Regions from separate parts of the Streptomyces sp. NPDC096205 genome, predicted to be linked through region 1. Evidence: riboswitches for the same ligand, from Rfam matches in the RefSeq annotation. Region 1 holds a riboswitch; each other region holds the start of a gene.
The links. A riboswitch is a leader RNA that binds a small molecule or an ion and turns the genes downstream of it on or off. The one in region 1 is predicted to bind cyclic di-AMP.
Positions count from the first base shown of each region.

Region 2: linked by a shared signal. The riboswitch ahead of ACIQ6Y_RS30875 (transglycosylase SLT domain-containing protein) and the one ahead of ACIQ6Y_RS12435 (M23 family metallopeptidase) in region 1 are both predicted to bind cyclic di-AMP.
Region 3: linked by a shared signal. The riboswitch ahead of ACIQ6Y_RS05955 (M23 family metallopeptidase) and the one ahead of ACIQ6Y_RS12435 (M23 family metallopeptidase) in region 1 are both predicted to bind cyclic di-AMP.
Region 4: linked by a shared signal. The riboswitch ahead of ACIQ6Y_RS18555 (C40 family peptidase) and the one ahead of ACIQ6Y_RS12435 (M23 family metallopeptidase) in region 1 are both predicted to bind cyclic di-AMP.

Region 1 is NZ_JBIWFS010000003.1:21,241-23,415, reverse strand. Features, by position in the region: gene ACIQ6Y_RS12440 (PP2C family protein-serine/threonine phosphatase) at 1-697, shown strand, start outside; cyclic di-AMP (ydaO/yuaA leader) riboswitch at 912-1,070, shown strand; gene ACIQ6Y_RS12435 (M23 family metallopeptidase) at 1,082-2,146, shown strand.
Region 2 is NZ_JBIWFS010000009.1:281,560-283,734, reverse strand. Features, by position in the region: gene ACIQ6Y_RS30880 (HAD family hydrolase) at 1-549, shown strand, start outside; gene ACIQ6Y_RS30875 (transglycosylase SLT domain-containing protein) at 565-1,035, opposite strand; cyclic di-AMP (ydaO/yuaA leader) riboswitch at 1,041-1,221, opposite strand; gene ACIQ6Y_RS30870 (CocE/NonD family hydrolase) at 1,491-2,175, opposite strand, start outside.
Region 3 is NZ_JBIWFS010000001.1:1,414,845-1,417,019, reverse strand. Features, by position in the region: gene ACIQ6Y_RS05960 (M16 family metallopeptidase) at 1-470, shown strand, start outside; cyclic di-AMP (ydaO/yuaA leader) riboswitch at 685-849, shown strand; gene ACIQ6Y_RS05955 (M23 family metallopeptidase) at 862-1,626, shown strand; gene ACIQ6Y_RS05950 (GntR family transcriptional regulator) at 1,840-2,175, shown strand, end outside.
Region 4 is NZ_JBIWFS010000004.1:566,341-568,515, reverse strand. Features, by position in the region: gene ACIQ6Y_RS18565 (helix-turn-helix domain-containing protein) at 1-132, opposite strand, end outside; gene ACIQ6Y_RS18560 (ATP-binding protein) at 346-804, shown strand; gene ACIQ6Y_RS18555 (C40 family peptidase) at 896-1,369, opposite strand; cyclic di-AMP (ydaO/yuaA leader) riboswitch at 1,373-1,576, opposite strand; gene ACIQ6Y_RS18550 (hypothetical protein) at 1,874-2,175, opposite strand, start outside.

The DNA.
Region 1 (2,175 bases):
CGGGTTCGAGATCGCCGCGCGCTACGAGGCGGCGCAGGCGGACGCGTTCATCGGGGGCGACCTGTACGCGGTGCAGGACAGCCCGCAGGGGGTGCGGCTCGTCGTCGGGGACGTACGCGGCAAGGGCATGGGCGCGGTGTCGGCGGTCGCCGTCGTCATCGGGGCGTTCCGGGAGGCGGCCGAGCAGGAGGCCACGCTGGAGGCGGTCGCCCAGAGGCTGGAGCGCGCCCTGGACCGCGAGGGCACGCGGCGCGACGGGCTGGACGCCCACGAGGGGTTCACCACGGCCGTGCTGGCCGAACTCCCGCACGGCGACGGCGTCGTACGTCTCCTCAACCGCGGCCATCCCGCCCCGCTCGTGCTGCACGCCGACGGCACCCTCGTCCCGCTGTCCGCCCACCGGCCCGCCCTGCCGCTCGGCATGAGCGACCTCGGCCGCTGGCCGGACCGCGCCGAGGAGCACCCCCTCCCCGGCGGCGCCACCCTGCTGCTCTTCACCGACGGCCTGTCCGAGGCCCGTGACGCCCGCGGGGTGTTCTACGACCCCGAGGCGCGGCTCGCCGGGCGCACCTTCCGCGGCCCCGGCCAGTTGCTGCGCACCCTCGCGGAGGAGGTCCGCCGGCACACCGGCGGCGCCCTCGCCGACGACATGGCGCTGCTCGCCGTACGGCGCCCGGCCCGGGGTGACGTGCTGTGATCGGGCGAGCGCCCTGCGCATAACATCTGAGTCACCATCAAAAACTCGGACGGTACTGAGTACGGGTCAACTCGCCCGTTTTTCGCCCCTCCTGGGTTCTACGTCCCTGTCGATCGCGTTAATGATCAAGCCGAACGGCTTGGAATTGGAGCCCCGGTTCTATTAACGTCCGATAACGCAGCGCGGTCGTCCCAGCCGTCACAAGAGACGGCTCCGTGCGCACGCGCCGAATCCCGTCAGGGAACCGGGGAACCACCAACTTGGGGTGAATCGGGCGTATTTCGCCGTGGACACACGGTGTCATATACGCGCGTAGGAGACCTTCCTGCTCCGAACCCGTCAGCTAACCCGGTAGGCGAGAAGGAAGGAAAGGAGCACGCCCACGTGGCGTCCAACCGCCCTGCCCCGCATGCCCCGTTCATGCCGGGCCAGCGCACCGCCGAGACCGAGGAAACGTTCGTCTACGGCGGCCACCCCACCGACGAGGGACCGTGGGAGGAGTGGAACCCCACCGCGGACTCCGTCCGCCCCGTCCGCGGCCGGCACCGCGTCGCCAAGCAGCGCGGCGGCGGACTCGCCCGCAGCTCCACCGTCCTCGGCGTCGGCGTCATAGCCGCGGTCGGCGCCGGCGGCATGGCCAGCGCCCAGTCCGGCAAGCCGCCGGTCGCCATCTCCATGCCCGACCTGCCCTCCATCGGCTCCCTCATCTCCGACGACGCGCCCGCCGAGGAGACCACCGAGGCCGTCGCCCCGCTCAGCAGCCTCGGCACCGACACGGCCGACGCCACCGAGGACACCGCCGACGCCGGTGAGGCACTGCGCGCCCGCATCATGGCGCAGGCCGCCCAGCAGCAGGACCAGGCCGACACCAAGGCCGCCCAGGCGGCCCAGGCGGCCCAGGCCGCGGCTCAGGCCGCCGCCGAGAAGGAGGCCGCCGAGGCCGCCGCCAAGGCCGAGAAGGAGGCGGAGGCCAAGGCCGCCGCCGAGAAGGCCGCAGCGGAGGAGGAGGCCCGCAAGAAGGCCGAGGCCGAGCGCCTCGCCGAGCTGGCACGCCAGTACACGCTGCCGACCTCCTCGTACACGATCACCTCCACCTACGGCCAGGCCGGCTCGATGTGGTCCTCCGGCTACCACACCGGCCTCGACTTCGCCGCGCCCACCGGCACGCCGATCAAGGCGATCCACACCGGCACGATCACCGAGGCCGGCTGGAGCGGGTCGTACGGCTACAGCACCGTCCTCACCCTCGAGGACGGCACCGAGATCCGCTACGCCCACCAGTCCTCGATCAACGTCAGCGTCGGCCAGACGGTCAACACGGGCGATGTCATCGGGCGCGTCGGCGCGACCGGCAACGTCACCGGGCCGCACCTGCACCTGGAGGTGCACATCGACGGGGCCGGCGTGGACCCCATGGCATGGCTGCGGGACCGGGGCCTGAACCCCTGACGCCCCCTCCGCTCGACTGAAACCCCGGT
Region 2 (2,175 bases), on a different contig from region 1:
GTCACCCTGGACCGGGAGCTCGCTGAGACCGCGCTCGGCAAGATCGAGGCCGAGGTGGGGCAGGTGTACGCGGCCGTGGACCAGGACGGCGTCGACGGGCTCACCCTCATCGAGCCCGGCTACACGATGCCGCACCCGACCCTGCCCGCGGTGCGTGTGCGCCGCCGCGACGACCTGTGGTGCGAGCCGATCAGCAAGGTGCTGCTGCGCCATCCGGACCTGAACGACGACGAGTTGGCGGCAGTGGCGCGGGCGGTGGTGGGTTCGCTGGCCACGGTCACCATGTCGGGGCCCGGGACGGTGGAGCTGCAGCCGTGCGGCGTCACCAAGGCGACGGGCCTGGCGCTGGCGGCCCGCCGGCTCGGCCTGACACCCGCGGACACCCTCGCCTTCGGTGACATGCCCAACGACATCCCGATGTTCGACTGGGCCGCGCACGGCGTGGCCATGGCCAACGCGCACCCGGAACTGAAGGCGGTGGCCGACGAGATCACCTGCTCGAACGAGGACGACGGCATCGCCGTCGTCCTCGAACGGCTCTACGGCTGAGGGGCCGGGAGGCGGTCAGTACGCGCCGAAGACGTTGTCGATCGAGCCGTAGCGGGCCGCCGCGTAGTTGCAGGCGGCGGTGATGTTCGCGACCGGGTCGTACGGGTCGAAGGCGGTGCCGGGCACGTGGTACGCCGCGAAGGTGGGGTCGATGACCTGGAGCAGGCCCTTGGACGGGGTGCCCGCGAGCGCGTTGGAGTCCCAGTTGTTGATGGCGAGCGGGTTGCCCGACGACTCGCGCATGATGTTGCGGTAGATGCCGTCGTAGCTGCCCGGGATGCCGTTCTGGGCCATGACGTCGAGCGACTGGCGGATCCAGCCGTCGAGGGTGTTCGGGTAGATGGTCGCCGACGTCGTGGCCGTGGGGGCGGCCGAGGCGCCGGTCGCGCCGGCGAACGGCAGGGCGAGCGCGGCGGCGGCCACACCGGCGGCGGTGAGGGCACGGACGAGACGGGGGCGGCGGTTTGCATGCGTGTGCGCAGGCATGGGGAACGTCCTCTCCGGCGCCTGCGAGGTGAGCTGTCGGGTTCGGGCGGAAAGGTGCCCGGCCAGGCCCGAAGAGGCATGGCTTGACCCCAAGCCGTGCCGGGTGTCGTAGCTGGTACGACGTCCGGTACGGCGACTTACCTGGGTCCCCCGCTCCTGCCGCTGCGTGGTCGGTGGATGCCAATGGGCGGCGGCAGGATTCGGCGTTCCGCCCGGCAGGCCGGGAACGTATGCGAGAGCACATGGGCGAAACAAGTACCGGATTCACACAAAGCACCGGTCGGGCATGATCAGTGCGTTTGCGGCACTTGATCCTTTATGGCGATTTCCGCTCAACCAAGCGGCGGGGCCTGGCGCGTGCCGTGAGAGTCGATCACCGCACACCCGGCCCCGCAGTGAGCCATCTCACCGGCAGTCACAAGAGCGGCAATTGGGGCATCACCCCCAACTCGCCCTCAATCGGCGGTCCGTGGAATGCGCCTCTCCCAGGTGCGGTGGAACACGACCTCGCCGCCCTCCGTGCACACCACCTCGTCGGAGGTGACGAAGTGCTCCGCGTCACAGCCGATCTCCGAGCGGGTGCGGACGGTGGCGGCCCAGGGCAGCTCGGGCCGGTGCAGCCCGATCGACCACTCCGTGCGGGCGCGGGCCGACAGCGGGTCGTCGGCGCGGATCGTGTACGTCTCCAGCGCCTCCTCGGTGAGCTCGAGACCGTCCGGGTACGCGCGCGTGCCGCCCCGAACCGGAAGGACCTCCAGACGCCACACGCCCTCGGCGACCTCGCGCACCACCACCCGCTCCGGCCGCGGCTCGTCCAAGGTGGCCGGCAGGCTCACCCCCAGCGGCCCGGCCTGCTCGGGCTCCTCGAAGGCGACCTCCGCGCCCGCCCGGCGCGAGCGCACCGGCAGCTCCAGCGTGCTGCCCGCCGGGTCCAGCGTGAAACCGGCCGCCGACTCCGGCTCGGGCCACACCCACGGCCAGTACGCCGAGGAGACGGCGAGCCGGATGCGATGCCCGGCCGGAAAGGCGTACCCGACGGCGCTCAGCGAGAAGTCCGCCGTCTGCGACGACCCCTCGGCCGCGAGGTCGAGCATCCCGCGCGTGACCAGCGTCGAGGACCCGTCCGGGGCCACGTCGCAC
Region 3 (2,175 bases), on a different contig from region 1:
AGGGCTACACCTACGGCGTGCGGTCCTTCGGCCAGGTGCTGCGCTCCGCGCCCGACGGCACGGGCGTGTCGATGCTCGCCATCAGCGGGTCCGTGGACACCCCGAACACCGGCCCGGCGCTGGCGGACCTGTGGACGGTGCTGCGCACCCTCGCCGCGGACGGGCTGACCGACGCCGAGCGGGACGTGGCCGTGCAGAACCTCGTCGGGGTGGCGCCGCTGAAGTACGAGACGGCCGCCGCCGTCGCGAGCACGCTGGCCGACCAGGTCGAGCAGCATCTGCCCGACGACTTCCAGGCGACGCTGTATCAGCAGCTCGCCGCCACCGGCACGGTGGAGGCCACGGCGGCCGTCGTGAACGCCTTCCCGGTGGACCGGCTGGTGACGGTCCTGGTCGGCGACGCGGCGCAGATCAAGGAGCCCGTGGAGGCCCTCGGCATCGGTGAAGTCACCGTGGTGAGCGCCGAGTAGGGACGGCGAATTCGCGCCACACACGCGTGGGCCCTGGTGACCGGAGCGTCATCAGGGCCCTCGTTTGTCCGAGTTGGCTGTGAATTGCAGGAGATGCTGCCCGTCTGCCCTGTGGCATGCGCTACAAAAACGCTGATCCATTAGAGGATCGAAAGATGATCCCCTTAGTGTCGTCCGGGCTGTTCGTCACGCAGTGCGCCGCATCCGCGGCACCGGACAGTCATCGCCGAGTCCCCCTACGGCGCGAGCCAGGGGAGCCGGGGACCCATCGCAGTCCCTGGGGTGAATCGGACGCCCGCGCGTGAAGCGAGGGGGTCCGTAGGAGACCTTCCTGCTCCGAACCCGTCAGCTAACCCGGTAGGCGAGAGGGAAGGAAAGGACCAGCCACTTCATGGCGTTCACGCGCGCCACCGGGAAGCATCGTCGTCCCAGCCGGATGCAGCGCAGCACCGCCCGTGCGGCGGGCGTCGCGGCGCTCACCACCACCGGCGTCATCGGCACCCTCGCGGGGCCGGCCCTCGCCGCCGAGCCCGAGGCCGAGCAGACCGGCCTGCTGCCGGTCGTCACCATCGGCGACTCCGTCGCCGAGCAGATCGACGCCCAGGCCGCCGCGCAGAAGCAGGCCGCCGAGGAGGCGCTCGCGGAGCAGAAGGCCGAGGAGGCCGCCGTCAAGCGCGCCGAGGCGCGGGCCGAGGCCGCCCGTGAGGCCAGGGAGCGCGCCGCCCGTGAGGCCGAGCGCAAGCGCCTGAACACCTTCGTGGCCCCGATCGCCGGCTCGTACGTCTCCACCGCCTACCAGGCCAGCAGCGCGCTGTGGTCCTCCGGCAGCCACACCGGCGTCGACTTCCACGCCGCGAGCGGCACCCTCGTCCAGGCCGTCGGCATGGGTACGGTCGTCGAGGCCGGCTGGGGCGGCGCGTACGGCAACCAGGTCGTCATCCGGATGCACGACGGCACCTACACCCAGTACGGCCACCTGTCCTCCATCTCCGTCGCGGTGGGCCAGTCGGTCGTCCCCGGCCAGCAGATCGGCCTGTCCGGCGCCACCGGCAACGTCACCGGCCCGCACCTGCACTTCGAGGCCCGCACGAGCCCCGAGTACGGCTCCGACATCGACCCGGTCGCCTACCTCCGCTCGCACGGCGTGAACATCTGACCGACAGGTCTTGCTCGAAAGCCTCGACAGCCTAGAAAGCCCCGGCTCCCGCAGCCGGGGCTTTCGGCGTTCCGGTCGCCGCCCGGCGGCCGATTGTCCAAAAAATATCCATGGATTCCGGCCCGCCGTCGGAAATGCGGCCGCATTGCAATAGAGTCGCTGAACACACGTCAATCGTCGACGTTTCACGGGGATTAAAGGCGGAGGTCGGTCATGCGTGTTCCGGCGCACTCGGTATGCACGGCGATCCGGGACGACATCGTCGCGGGGGTCCACGAACGCGGCAGCCGGCTCACCGAGGAACTGCTCGCGCGCCGCTACGGCGTCTCGCGCGTCCCCGTCCGCGAGGCGCTGCGCACGCTGGAGGCGGAGGGGTTCGTCGTCACCCGGCGGCACGCGGGCGCGTGCGTCGCCGAACCCACCGAGCAGGAGGCCGCCGACCTGCTGGAGATGCGCGTGCTGCTGGAGCCCCTGGGGGCCGCACGGGCCGCCCAGCGCCGCACCGAGGCCCATCTGAAGGTGCTGCGCGGCCTCGTCCGGCTGGGCCAG
Region 4 (2,175 bases), on a different contig from region 1:
GATCCGGCTCACTTTCGACTGATGCCAGCCCACCAGCCGGGCCGCCTCGCCGCTGGTGAGTCCCGTACGGGTGCGCAGCGCGCGCAGTTCCGCGCCGAGCTTTCGGCGGCGCACCGCCGGACCGTGCTGCATGGGCCCCTCCCTACTCCTCAAGGGCCGCCCAAATAGGGTCTGCCGTCGCAGAGTTCACCGCTTCGAGCGACAGATATATGCATATCTTGGTGGATCGCCACCGTTACCGGCGTGCTGGTGGCAGTCTGGCGAACGAAGCACCAGTCCGGGACCGTACTCGAACCATCCGATTCTTGTCGGACCGCGATCCCGTGGGAAAGGGACGACGTCGCCATGGCAGACCACCTGGAAGCATCCGTCACTCTGCCGAGCGATCCCGCCTCGGTCTCCGCGGCCCGTGCCTTCGTCATCGGCACCCTGGGGGAGTGGGGCCTGCCGTCGGACACCGAGGCCGCCAACACCGTCCGGCTGATCGTCTCCGAACTCGCCACCAACGCCGTACAGCACACGTTCGGGCAGTCACCCACCTTCACGGTGGCCGTGCGCCTGGAGCGTGACGAACAGTTGCGCATCGGCGTCACCGACAGCCATCCGAGGTTCCCGAAGCGGCTGCCGGCCGCGGTGCAGCAGGACAACGGCCGCGGCATGGTGATCATCCGCTGGCTGACGGCGGAGTGCGGCGGCAGACTGCGCGTCAGACCCACGCGCGAGGGCGGCAAGACGGTCCTGATCGAGCTGCCCTGGACCGTCCCGGCTCATCCGGTGACCGCAGCGGGCCAGCAGGAGCCGTGAGCCCCCGAGAGCGCGCGGACGCTGCTCGGGGGCCCAGGAGTGGCCCCGGGCGGTGACGGCGGGTCAGGGAGCCGTACCGCCCGGGAGCAGGTCAGCTCACGCGGCCGTACCAGACCTTGCTCGTCCAGATCTTCTGGAGCCTGACCACGTCCCCGGTCTTCGGGGCGTGCCAGATGCGGCCCTTACCGGCGTAGATGCCCACGTGGTAGACGTTCGAGCCCGAGTGGAAGAACACCAGGTCCCCCGCCTTGCGGCTCTTGGCGGAGATGTGCCGGGTCTTGTTGTACTGCTGGGCAGCGGTGCGCGGCAGAGACTTGCCCGCCTTCTTGTACGAGTAGAGAGTGAGGCCCGAGCAGTCGAACCGGTGCGGACCGGTGGCGCCGTACTTGTAGGGCGAGCCCTTCTTCGAGGCTGCCACCTGGAGGGCCTTCGTCGCGGACGTGGCGGCCTGGGCCTCGGCGGCGACGCCGGGCACCACCAGGGAGCCGCCCACGGCGGCGAGAGTCAGGGCCGAGGCCGTACCGGCACGGGCCATGAGCGACGGGACACGATTCTGCGCGGTCATGCGCAACCCTTCGTCAGCCGCCTGTGAAGGATGACCTGTCGGATTCGGGCTGGCGAAGTGGCCCGGCCACCCGAAGGCGGCTTCACCCCAAGGACCGCTCGGACAACTGCGCTCCGGCGGACCGTCGTGCTTGGGTCCTCCACTCCTGCCGATCCACTCCTGTCGACCGGTCATCCGGGCGGCGGCAGGACTCGGCGTCCGCCCGGACCGCCCCGCCGCGGTGGCGGGGGCTTGTCGTCAGTCAGGGATCTTCACTCACAAGTGTCCGAAATACCCAATGGAACCGGGGATTTGTGTTGTTACTCACCACTCACCCGTTCGGGTGGACAGCTTGATCGACAAGCGTCTGTCAAGACCGCCGAACGGCCCCGGACCAGGGCCGGAACGCATTGTTCCGCCGTGAAAGCGCGCGTATCACGCAACTGTTGGGGCCCCGCAATACGACAACCTTCTACTCCGAAAGGGGGTACGTCATTTGGTCCGTTTAACGGTGGCCTCGCGCGCTCAGCCGTCGGAGCGCGCCGGCAGCGCCACACGCGCCGTCCGGCGCTCCCCGTCCAGGACGCGCAGCGCCCGCGCGAGCGTCGGCGCGTGCAGCTCCGTCTCGCCCCGTTGGTGCATCAGGGCGAGCGCGTCGCGCAGTTCCATGGCCTTGCGCACCAGCGCCTGAGCGGCGCGCAGTCCGCCGTAGGTGTCGCCGTGGTGCGCGGGGTTGATCCGGCCCAGCAGGTCGACGGCCTCCAGGTAACGGTCGATCAACTCGCCCTCCGCGCGGGTCAGCGCGGGCAGCGGCGGCAGTTCGGGTG